DNA from 2 places in the Pediococcus pentosaceus ATCC 25745 genome. Region 2 is predicted to be linked to the other one. Evidence: riboswitches for the same ligand, from Rfam matches in the RefSeq annotation. Region 2 holds a riboswitch; the other holds the start of a gene.
What was found. Region 2 has a riboswitch for FMN ahead of ribD (bifunctional diaminohydroxyphosphoribosylaminopyrimidine deaminase/5-amino-6-(5-phosphoribosylamino)uracil reductase RibD). Riboswitches for the same ligand answer to the same signal wherever they lie in the genome.
Positions count from the first base shown of each region.

Region 1: linked by a shared signal. The riboswitch ahead of PEPE_RS07740 (ECF transporter S component) and the one ahead of ribD (bifunctional diaminohydroxyphosphoribosylaminopyrimidine deaminase/5-amino-6-(5-phosphoribosylamino)uracil reductase RibD) in region 2 are both predicted to bind FMN.

Region 1 is NC_008525.1:1,559,156-1,565,389, forward strand. It holds gene dltA (D-alanine--poly(phosphoribitol) ligase subunit DltA) at 1-1,444, opposite strand, end outside; gene PEPE_RS07730 (teichoic acid D-Ala incorporation-associated protein DltX) at 1,464-1,613, opposite strand; gene PEPE_RS07735 (biotin transporter BioY) at 1,893-2,411, opposite strand; gene PEPE_RS07740 (ECF transporter S component) at 2,455-3,039, opposite strand; FMN riboswitch at 3,155-3,279, opposite strand; gene PEPE_RS07745 (MerR family transcriptional regulator) at 3,336-3,794, opposite strand; gene PEPE_RS07750 (MDR family MFS transporter) at 3,943-5,421, shown strand; gene PEPE_RS07755 (DUF4811 domain-containing protein) at 5,421-6,185, shown strand.
Region 2 is NC_008525.1:1,797,377-1,803,610, forward strand. It holds gene ribH (6,7-dimethyl-8-ribityllumazine synthase) at 156-626, opposite strand; gene PEPE_RS08835 (bifunctional 3,4-dihydroxy-2-butanone-4-phosphate synthase/GTP cyclohydrolase II) at 627-1,841, opposite strand; gene PEPE_RS08840 (riboflavin synthase) at 1,831-2,436, opposite strand; gene ribD (bifunctional diaminohydroxyphosphoribosylaminopyrimidine deaminase/5-amino-6-(5-phosphoribosylamino)uracil reductase RibD) at 2,437-3,498, opposite strand; FMN riboswitch at 3,614-3,746, opposite strand; gene PEPE_RS08850 (NAD-dependent succinate-semialdehyde dehydrogenase) at 3,939-5,309, shown strand; gene PEPE_RS08855 (acetate/propionate family kinase) at 5,397-6,234, shown strand, end outside.

The DNA of each region.
Region 1 (6,234 bases), 240 kb from region 2:
GATTTGGAACAGCATATTCCATCATGTTATCCTTCAAACTATCTTTAATCGCAACTGTTAATTGAATTTGAGAATCGAACTCATTTTTTTCAGGAACAACATAGGCCACTAATTGAGCCACCTTTTGGTCTTTCCCATATTTAGGAACTGCCACTCCAGCCTGAATTAATGGATCGTTATTTAAGTAATGGTTAACCTCTTCAAGTTCGATTCGGTAACCATGCAGTTTAATTTGGAAATCAGTCCGTCCATGATAATAAAGCATTCCAGTATCATCAATCTTAACTAAATCACCAGTTTTATAGGCACGTTGACCTTCATATTCAAAAAAGGCTTCGTCCGTTTTTTCCGGATTATTGAGATAACCTTTGGAAACACTTGGTCCTGATAGAACTAATTCTCCTTCAGCACCAGCATTGGCCATTCTTCCATTATCATCAAGGATAAATCCCAGAGTATCTTCTTTTAAATATCCAATTGGTAGACGATCATATTGTTTAAGTACCTCATCTGTAATTTCGATTGCACTAACTGCGACGGTCGCTTCTGTAGGCCCGTACGTATTAAAGATTTTTGCATCTGGAAAACGTAGTTTAAGAGCTTGCGCAGTAGCGTGTGTTAATTCTTCACCACAGAACAAGAATCGGCTCAATGCTGGTAGATGTTCTGCATCAAAAGTCGGTTGCAACAAACAGATATCCATGAAGGATGGTGTTGAAACCCACACATTTAAGCCCAAAGTGGGTAATATTTCAAATAATTTTTTGAAATCATCCGTAACTTGCTTGGGCACCGCTTTGATTGTTCCACCCATAACTAATGTGGGATATAAATCCATTACGGATAGGTCAAATGAGTAAGGTGGCTGTGATAACGTCACTGGACGTTCAGGTAAACCTAGATTGCCAATTTCCCAATTCACAAAACTTAAAAGATTATTGTGACTGATTTGTACTCCCTTAGGCTTACCAGTTGTCCCAGACGTGAAAATAATATAATAATTATCATCTTTAGTGACGAAACTATTAGGTGTTACATTTTTATTTGCATTAAAAACATCGTTTAATTCTTGTCCTTCTAGAACTGGTAGATCACCCAAATTTACAGGCAAATCTTCAACCGCGATACACATCCCAGGATTAGCAATTTCATTAATCATTGTTAATCGTTCTGCTGGTGAGTGGCGATCAATTGGGACATAAGCGTGTCCACTTTTTACAACCCCTAAAAAAGCTGCAATCATATCAAAGGTTTGAGCACCATAAACCATAATTGGCGCATCTTCTTCCAACCCTTGCGTTAAAATATATGCAGCTAAGCTATCTGAATAAGCTTTTAATTCTCCATATGTGTTCTTAGTACCTAGATAATCATAAGCAATCCAATCTGGATGTTTAACTGCGATTGAATCAATTTGCTCAATCACGTTAATTACTTTCCCCATAATTAATTAAATCCCCCGTTTAAAATTCGTTATAGATAAATGTTCCGCCAGTCATTCCGCTGTAATCGTACAAGTACAACAAGACGACTAAAACTGCAAAGTAAAAAACAGTTCGCGTAATAAATTTTACTGAATCATGTTGCCATAAATCTTTAAAAAAATTCAGCATCACAATCCCCCCTGCTAATTTTCACTAATTTGATAGTGAATTTATAAAAATCTAATTGCGTTACGTAAAAGTATGCCATTTTTTTCGTTCTTTGTAAAACTCCTGTAATATAACGGGCTAAAAAAATTCATATTTATCACATAAAGTTCATATAGTTTTTAAGAAGTGTTCCCATCAATACAGCATTTTCGACACTTATTTTAAAAAAGTTTAAAAAAAGCTAAAAATTAGAAATACCGCTGTCTCCAGCGGTACTAAATAATTTCTAGCTTTTATGTGTTATTTAAGTTTGTATGCAATCGTTGCTACCAGGATTGCTTTAAGTATATCTCCTGGGATTAAAAGGCTATTGAGTGCTACAGCTCTGATTAGTGGAATGTGCATATTAACAGCAAAGCCCATGCTACCAAACAAATCGATAATTAAGACAGCTACAATCGCAATTTTTGCAAATAGCAAGAACCATTCATGGCGATGCTTCTTCGACCACCAAGCTAATAAAACGGCCCCAATCCAATATCCTAGGAGATATCCTCCAGTCGGTCCGATAAAAACGGCCATCCCACCTCGAAGTCCAGTCAAAATGGGTAGTCCTATTAACGCCAACAATAAAAATACTCCCGTTGTTAAAAATGCTTCAAACGGCGATAACAATAACCCAATTAATAGAATCCCAATGTTTTGAACTGTCAACGGTACTGGAATTATACCAATCGGAATCGCTGGAATTAATCCCAAAACAATGACTATAGCTAATAGCAATGCCATACGTGTTAATCTTTGAGCTTCGATGTGCATTAAATTTCACCCCACTAAACTAATGAGGTTATATTATACCATTTTAATTTGAAGCTCTTCTGATAATCGGAATTAATCTAAAATATACCAATCCAATTGCAATTCCAACGATAATCCCTTTTAACAAATTAAAAGGTACCACACCATAAAGAACCATATTTAAGGTCGAAACATTAATTTGGAAACTTGCTAACTTCATATATAAGGGCAATAGAATGAATAAATTTATCACACTCATAAATACCGTCATCAAAACCGAACCGATTAAGACCCCCTTAATCAAGGCCCCCACTTCTTTTTTATGCGTGCTACCTTGAACCGCTTTAATTGCGTAGTAAATCGGTAAGATATATGACAAAGCTGCCAACCAGTTAGCAAATGCACCCAATGCACCTGCTGGATTACTATCTCGAAGGATTATATCCATCAGTCCGGCTAAACCAGCTGTCACCATCCCCCAGACTGGCCCAAATAATACCGTCCCAATTAAAACTGGGACATCCGCGAAATCAATCTTTAGGAACGAAAATCCGGGTAAAATTGGAAAATCAATGAAAATCAAAACAAACGAGATAGCTGCTAGCATAGCGACTACAACCATTTTATTAACTTTAGAAACACTCATCATACTGCCTCCTTGGATTTAGGAGCACCTTCTTGGTTTATTTACACAAAAAACACCAATGCAACTGGGGCATTGGTGTTTAGACTGTTTTATTATTACGTTAGTCTGCGCAAATAAATTCAATCTTCCTTTATCTAGACTTTAACTATCGGTTTCGGAATTTCACCGAATCAGCCATCACGAATGACAGCTCATGGACTTTACCACCGGTCGGGAATCGCACCCTGCCCCTTGAAGATGAACCGTTATTTTTTTGTAAGTATTTCATTAATAAATATATAGTACAAATAGCTTATTCGTCAATCATTTGTACTTTCTTTTTTAACTTGAAAAAAACTTTCCCCATCTTCTAGCACTTCGATAAACAAACGTTGATCTTTTGGTAAACCCTTAATTTCACCTAAGTCAAATTCATAGCCATTAGGAATCTCACGACCACCACTAAAACGTTCTTTAAGAAAGTGACGTAACGCTTTCATAATGCGTCCGTTACTTTGCGCTTTTTCAGCTGCTTTGGCTAAAGTAAAACCATCTTCAATATAGCTAGCAATATTACCAGCTTGAATCATCGTAAAATAGGTATATTTTCGTTGACCTGTTTTTGAAATTTTAGACTCAATATAACCTTTTTTCTCCCAATAACGTAATTGTCTAGTTGATACATCGACAGCATTGGCCACATCACCGATACTAAGTAACATAGCTTCGCTATCAATTATTTTCTTTACCACTGCTAGGCGACCCGCGGGGTTTTCCATGTTTGCTCCTCCTCATTAATGCTGTATATCTTGTTGCATCTTTTAAACTAATTATAACTTCTCTAACATCTTTGTCAAACAAGTTGACAAAGATGTTATGATAACTTATAGTATTAAAGAAAAGTTTTTGAAAAGAGGTTGTAAGCTTATGCCACAAGCAATTGACGCACATGGTAAACCCTATAAGAGATCCTTATTGATCCTTGTGCTATTAATAGGTACTTTTTGTACCGTTTTGAACCAAACAATTTTAACCACCGCATTTCCTACATTAATGGATGCTTTTGATATCAGTACTTCTACTGTTCAATGGTTGACAACTGGATTTTTGATGGTTAACGGTATCATGATTCCCATTAGTGCCTGGTTAACAAGTCGTGTTCCTTCTAAACGACTTTATTTATCTGCTATGGCTGTTTTCCTAATTGGAACCATTCTATGTTACACAGCTCCTACGTTCCAAGTTTTACTTGCCGGACGTTTAATCCAGGCTCTCGGAGTTGGTGTTACCATGCCACTCCTCCAAACTCTAATGTTGACAATTTTCCCAGCTAACCAACGTGGTTCAGCCATGGGTCTTGCCGGATTAGTTATTGGGGTAGCTCCAGCAATTGGTCCTACTCTTTCTGGATGGATTATTGATAACTATCACTGGAGAACCCTATTCGGAATGATTATTCCAATCGTATTTATCGTTCTAATCGCTGGTCTATTATTTATGAAAGACGTTTTGGAAACCGACAAGAAGAAGCTAGATTGGATTTCAGCTGCTTTATCTACAATTGGATTTGGTAGTTTACTCTTTGGTTTCTCCGAAGTTGGAGACAAAGGCTGGGGTGACGCAGTAGTTATTACTACATTAATCGTTGGTGTTATCTTTGTTATTTTATTTGGTATCCGCCAATTGAGATTAGAAAAACCATTCCTTGATTTACGTGTACTAAAGATTCCAGAATTTTCAATTTCTGCTACTTTAAGTTCAGTTTCAATGATTGCCATGGTGGGGGCTGAAATGGTACTTCCACTTTATATTCAAACCGTGCGTGGCGAATCAGCTTTCCATTCAGGTTTAACACTATTGCCGGGTGCTTTAATGATGGGATTCCTAAGCCCTATTACTGGTCGCCTATTTGATAAAATTGGTGCCCGTCGTCTAGCAATCACTGGAATGTTCCTCTTAACTGCCGGAACGCTTCCATTTGCTTTCATTACTAAGACTACACCAATGATTTATATCATTGTCTTGTATGCTGTTCGAATGGCCGGAATTGCGATGGCAATGATGCCTGTAACAACTGCTGGTATGAACTCTCTTCCATTTGAAAAGATGGGTCATGGTACTGCGGTTAATAACACTCTTCGTCAAGTAGCCAGTTCTGTTGGAACAGCCATCTTGGTTAGTGTCTTGACCAACGTTACCAAGAACCAAATGCCTGGTAAGCATCTTCTCTCAGCCCAACCACTCGCTTACAAAGATCAAGCATTTGACGCAACCGTTGCTGGTTACCATGCGACATTCTGGATTGCTATTGGCTTTAGTGCCCTTGGTTTAATCATCGCATTCTTTGTAAGTCGTAAAGCAGGCAGCACTGCCAAAGTACAACCTCAAGCAGGAGGTAATAAATAATGATTATCTTTCTTTTAATTATCGCAGTCATCGCAACGTTCCTTTCGATGACACTTATCTCTAAAACAGCTGTCCGTGTTATTTGTTCTGCTATTTCTGCAATCGTCGTAATCGCTTCGGTTGCTTTGATGGTAATGAATGATCGTGAACATTTTGGGATGCATAAAATTACTGAAACAACTACCCAAGAAATCTACTCAGTCTCACCTTCTAAACAAATGAGCATGTTACTCTATAAGAGTATCGGTACCGCTGATAAAGATCGAGTTTATATCTACAATAAGACTACTTCTCAAAAGAAACCTAGTCATACTGAAACTGATAAAACTACTAACAAGGTTAAAACAACTAAAAAGAGTACGGCTCGTTTAGTTAAATCTACAACCCGTTGGACTTATAAGAACAACACTTACAAGTTCTGGTTTGGAATTGCCGGTAATAACCGTGAAGTTTCAAAACGTGTTAATACTTTCTACGTTCCTAATAATTGGATTACCTTATCAACAGAACAAGCCGCTAAGCTTCAAAAGAACGTTAAAAAGAATCAAGCTCAAATGAAAGCTGATGCTGAAAAGTATGTTAAAGCTAAGGTCACAGCTACTGTGAAGTCAACAATGGCTGCAGCACTTAAGAAGAATCCTACAATGAGTGCTAGTGATCAAAAGAAACTAATGGCTGATACAACGGCTAAAGCTTCTAAACAATATGCTGCTCAATATCAAGCTCAAATGATGCAGAAGATGATTGAAGAAGCTAAGAAATAATTACAACTAATAAAAACACGCTGAACTTTTGAAGTTCAACGTGTTTTTT
Region 2 (6,234 bases):
GGTATATACCTATTATCGGTTTTTGAAAGCGCTATTTTAAGAAAAAACTACATATTTAAATTTACCGTGGTCTAAAGGACTAAAGTTTTTCAAAAAAATATTGGTTTCAACCTCCGTAGACCGCTTTTTTGAACAACCATTAAATCCTTGTATCACTATTCCCTATCTATTGTTTGCTCAATATCAATCATTTCCAGTAGCCCCGTTGCACATTCACTACCCTTATTTCCGGCTTTACCACCCGCTCGATTAAGAGCCTGTTCCATATTTTCTGTCATGAGCACTCCAAACATCACCGGTACTTTTCCTTCTAACGCTATTTGAGCGATTCCACTTGTTACTCCTGAACAAACCGATTCATAATGCGATGTTTCACCTCGAACGACTGCTCCTAAAGTAATTATTCCATCTACATTACCTTTCTGGCTTATTTTTTGAGCTACGCGTGGAATTTCAAACGCTCCAGGTACCCAATAAATATCGATATCTTCCTTGGAAACTCCATTTTGAGCTAAAGTTTGAAAAGCCCCATCCAGTAAACGCTTTGTCACTAAATCATTAAAACGCGCTACTATGATCGCGATTTTAAGTTTACTTCCATTAAAAGTACCTAAATATTCTGTCATTTAATCCATTCCTTTCAATAAATGATGCATTTTTTCTTTTTTAACTTTTAAATAGCTTCGATTTTCGGGGCGTGCTGGGATTTGGATTGTCACTCGCTCCTCTACCTTGATACCCAACGTTTCTAATTGTTTAATCTTGTCAGGATTATTGGTTAGTAAATTAACTTTCGTGATTCCTTTTTTTCTTAGAATTGCAGCAGCTACTCCATAATGCCGTTCGTCAGCTTGAAATCCTAACTTCAGATTAGCTTCAACTGTATCCATCCCTTGCTCTTGAAGTTCATAAGCCTTTAATTTATTAGCAAGACCAATTCCTCTACCCTCTTGACGTAAATACAACAAAGCTCCTCTTCCACGGCTTTGGATTTCCTTTAAGGAACGTTCTAATTGCTCACCACAATCACATCGCTTGGAACCAAAAATATCACCAGTTAAACATTCGGAGTGGATTCGAAGTAACAAGGGTTGAACTTCAGATAGACTTCCTTTAGTTAAAAGTAAAGTTGGTTCCTGCCCAGCCCCCGTATCAAAAGCTTCCATCTCAAATTCCCCATATTTAGTAGGTAAATGGACTTTCGCAACCGATTTAACTATTCCAGCATCTTTCATATAACGATATATTTTAATTTCTTCAATGGTTAATAGTGGCATTTGCATTCCTTCGGCCAAGGATTTAAGGGTGTTTCGACGGGCCATTGTGCCGTCTTTTTTCAAAACTTCCGTAATGTAGGCTACTGGCCGAACTCCAGCTAACTTAGCCAGATCAACTGCCGCTTCAGTATGCCCACCTCTTGCTAGCACCCCACCTTCTTCAGCAATTAGGGGAAAGACATGCCCTGGATGATAAAATTCACTAAATTTAGCTTGGGGATCCGCTAACTTTTGAATGGTTTTAGCGCGGTCAAAAGCTGAAATCCCTGTTTTAGTGGTTTTAGCATCGGTACTGATGGTAAACGCCGTTCCAAAAGCATCTTCCGCATTAGTAACCATTGGTGATAATCCCAATTTTTGAGCTATCTCCGCACTCATCGGTACGCACAACAGTCCTCGAGCATTGGTAACCATCGTATTGACTGCTTTTGGGGTAACATATTCGGCCAACCCCACCATGTCTCCTTCACTTTCACGATTTTCATCGTCCGTTATGATAATGAGGCCGCCATTTTTCAAAGTTTGTAGAGCATTTTCAATTTTTTCGATTATTCTATTTTTCATTATTTACACCACGATTTTCGTTTAAAATGTATTTTCCTAAAATATCAGTTTCAACATTCACAACATCATTAGCCTTTAAATTACCTAGCGTGGTTACTTGTAAGGTATGTGGAATCAAACTAACTTCAAACAGTTGCTTCTCCACCGCTGAAACCGTTAAACTCACTCCATCGATGGTGATCGAGCCCTTTTCGACCACGTAATCTATATAGTCAGGATTAATTTCAAAGGTTAGGACGATTGAATTTTCATTTAACATCCTGTTAACTAATTTGGCCGTTGTATCTACATGTCCCAAAACAAAATGACCATCTAAGCGGTCTGTGGCTAGCAAAGCCGGTTCTAGATTAACCTCCATTCCATCTTTCATATTCGCAAGGCTCGTTCGATGGGTTGTTTCGGGCATTACTTCGACGGTAAATCCTTCGTTTAAAATGCTAGTAATCGTTAAACAAATCCCATTGATGGCAATGCTATCTCCAATTTTGCTATGAATTTGGTGGGTCATCGGTGTGGCAATCATAATTTGCGCGGTTGCTTGATTGCGTTTAATCTGGCTGATAATGCCTTTTGCTTTAATTATTCCAGTAAACATCTATACTCTCCTCAGTCTAAATTTCATATCTGGCCCCAATTCCATTTTTTCAACTAACTGATATGCATTCGATTGATATGGTAATTGAGTAGGGTTAAATATCGCTGGTAACCCCGTCGCTCCGTAAATACGTGGTGCAAGATAGACATTAATTTCATCCACCAGACCGCTTGCTAAAAACTCGGCGTGAATTTGACTCCCACCTTCAACTAAAACACTTTGAATCCCTCGTTTAGCCAGTAGCGTTAGGATTTTATTGGGGGTCCACCGATCAGAAATCACTTCTACGTTATTCGGCCACTGTCGTCGAGTTACGGATGAAGTAAGTAATAAGATTGGATCTGCTGTTTTAAAAAACGCATAATCTTCGACTTTAAGTTGATCTACATCTCTTATCAAAACCATTCGCCAAGGTTGCTGATAAACAGCGATTTGGCGGACTGTTAATTGGGGATGATCAACTTTTAATGTGTTTTCACCAACCAAAATTGCTTGATATTCTGCCCGTAATTGCTGGCTGTCTTGATAGGCTTCTTTACCAGTAATAATGCTGCGTTGGTTGGCCTGCTGGTTAATTTTTCCATCCAAAGTCATGGCATACTTTACATTTACATACGGACGCTGATGCTGATAGAAAAAATTGTATTTAACATTTAATCCTCCAGTTTGGTTTAAAACTTTTATTTCAATTCCAGCATCCCTTAAAATTTGAAGTCCTCGACCCGCGACTAATGGATTCGGATCTTTTTGACCAACTACAACTGCTTTAATACCTACTTCAGCTAACTTTTTAGCACAAGGAGGCGTCTTACCAAAGTGACTGCACGGCTCTAGGCTGACGTACATCGTAGCACCTCTAGCTTGTTTTAGATCATCTAAGTGCTGCAAAGCATCAATTTCAGCATGAGCGGCTCCAAACTGGTGGTGATACCCTTTAGCTAAAACCACGTTGTTCTTAACGATTACCGCTCCCACTAAAGGATTCGTCCACGTTTGATACTTCCCTTTCTCTGCCATTTCGAAAGCTAAATTCATATAATCTTGTTCACTAATCAAAATCACCCCACGAAAAAAGCCCCACACAAAATTTGTGCGGGGCATGATTTTTGATAGCTAAATAAGACTCCATACGAGCATGTACGCCAAAAAGCGTACAAAAGAGTACGAAATTTAAATAACGTTTCTTCTCCCATCCAGACTATACTGTCGGTCCTAGACTCTCACTAGGTCCACCGCTACTCGCGGGTCACGGACTTCAACCCTTGGTTGTTACCGTCGGTCGGGAATTACACCCTGCCCCGAAGAAATCTATTCAGTTTTCGCTCTGTAGTCTACGCTAAGATAATTTATTTTGCAAATCTGAACCTTCACTTTATTCTAACCACTCTATAAAATGTGCTGTATTTCTCAAATATTGAATTTTACCAATTTAAGCTTTATCACTTGAATGAAAGCGTATTCTTTTGCACAATAGAACCATATCTAGAAAAGGAGACTTTTATATGGCATATCATTCAGTAAATCCGTACGACGGACAATTAATTCGCACATTTCCCAATACAACCGACCAAGAAGTCGAAGTTGCTTTGAAGAATGCTGATATTTTTTATCAATTTGCAAAAACTCAACCCATTGAAAAAAGAGCCGAAAAACTTCAAGAGCTAGCCGATGAGTTTAAAAATAACATTGACCATTACGCTCGCCTTATTACAACTAACATGGGAAAGTTGTTTAAGGAATCTCAAGCTGAAGTTCAAAAGACCTCTGATTTTGCAGAATACTATGCTAAAAATGGAGCAGCAGCTTTGGCAGACGTTGAGTATCACGATGCTCCAGGGGTTAAAGCCCACGTCGAGTACCAATCGATTGGAGCAGTCTTTATGATTGAACCTTGGAACTTCCCGTATGCTCAAATTATGCGGGTCTTTGCTCCTAATTTTATTGCGGGAAACCCTGTCTTACTAAAAGACCCTAGTATCATTCCCGAATGTGCTCAAGCCTTCGAGGACGCGACCTTGAAGGTTGGTATTCCAACGGGAGCATTTAAAAATTTATTTATCAATTACGACCAAGTTAGTCAAATCATCAGTGATCATCGGGTTCAAGGTGTTGCTTTAACTGGCTCTGAAGGGGTTGGTAAAAAGATTGCGTCCGAAGCAGGAGCAAATTTAAAAAAATCAACCATGGAATTAGGCGGAACTGATGCCTTTGTTGTCTTGAAAGACGCTGATTTGAAAAAAGCAATTGAAGTTGCTGCTAAAGCTCGTCTTAGCAATGCTGGACAAGTCTGCACGGCTGCTAAACGTTTTATCGTCCAAGAAGATGTTTATGACGCCTTTCTTGAAGGTCTTAGCCAGCAATTTGCAAAACGTCGGTTGGGAGACCCACTAGATCCCGAAACAACTTTGGCGCCACTTTCATCCAAGTCTGCTCAAGAAAAACTAAGAAAACAAGTGGACATGGCCTTAGCCGGTGGTGCTAAACTACTTTGGGGTAACAACACGCCTATTAAAGGCCCTGGTGCCGGCTTTTATCCTCTCATCATTAGTGGTATGAAATCAGATAACCCGATGTATGATCAGGAACTATTTGGTCCAGTTGCTCAAGTTTACAAGGTTAAGGATGAAGAAGAAGCGATTGAAGTTGCTAACGCTTCTCAACACGGACTAGGTGGGACCGTATTTTCCGAAGACTTAGAACAAGCTGAACGAGTAGCTTCGAAGATTGAAACAGGCCAAGTTGCCATTAATCAATTACTAACTTCATATCCTCAGTTCCCATTTGGTGGAGTTAAATTCTCTGGTTACGGACGTGAACTTAGCGATTTAGGTATTCGTGAATTCATTAACGCAAAAACTATTATCGATAGTTAAGTATTTTTGTTGGAAATCCGGTATAATTGTAAGCGGATACAAAAACTAATTTCCAATAAATCTACACATGTTAGCGAGGAATATCTCATGAAAAAAGACTTAGTTATTAGTGCGGGCAGTTCAACTCTGAAATGGAAGTTGTTTTCGATTCCTGATGAAACAGTAATCGCAACTGGATTGATTGACCGAATCAATCTTCCCAACTCCGTTTTTATGGTTAAACGCCCCCATCATGATCCTTATAAAGTAGTAAAACCTTCAATCACCTATGATTTAGCGGTTACCATGCTGCTTTCTTTCCTTAAGGATCATGGACTAGTCAAGCATTTACGTGAGATTACTGGAATTGGACATCGAGTTGTCGCAGGGGGCGAACACTTTAAAGACTCGGTTTTAATCGATGATGAAGTTTTAGCCGAAATCCACAATTTAGCTGAATATGCCCCACTTCATAACCCGGTTCAGGCCCGCTACATTGAAATTTTTAAACAGCTCCTGCCAGATGTTCGTCAAGTGGCGGTTTTCGACACTTCGTTATACGCTGATATGCCGAAAGTTAACTGCCTCTATCCCATCCCTTACGAATACTACACAGACTTAGGGATTCGTAAATATGGTGCGCACGGGACCAGTCATCGGTATGTCGCCAATCGGGCAGCAGATCTTCTAAAAAAAGATTTAAGCGATTTGAAAATGATTACGTGTCATCTCGGTTCCGGTTCATCAATTACGGCCTTTAATCAAGGACATGTAATCGATACCTCTATGGGATTCATTCCCTTAGGCGGGGTAATGATGGCGACTCGATCGGGAGATTTAGATCCATCACTGGTCGGTTTTCTAGCTGAAAAATTAGGGATTAGTGTTAACGAAGTGATTGATATTCTAAATCAAAAATCAGGATTATTAGGAATTTCCCAATTAT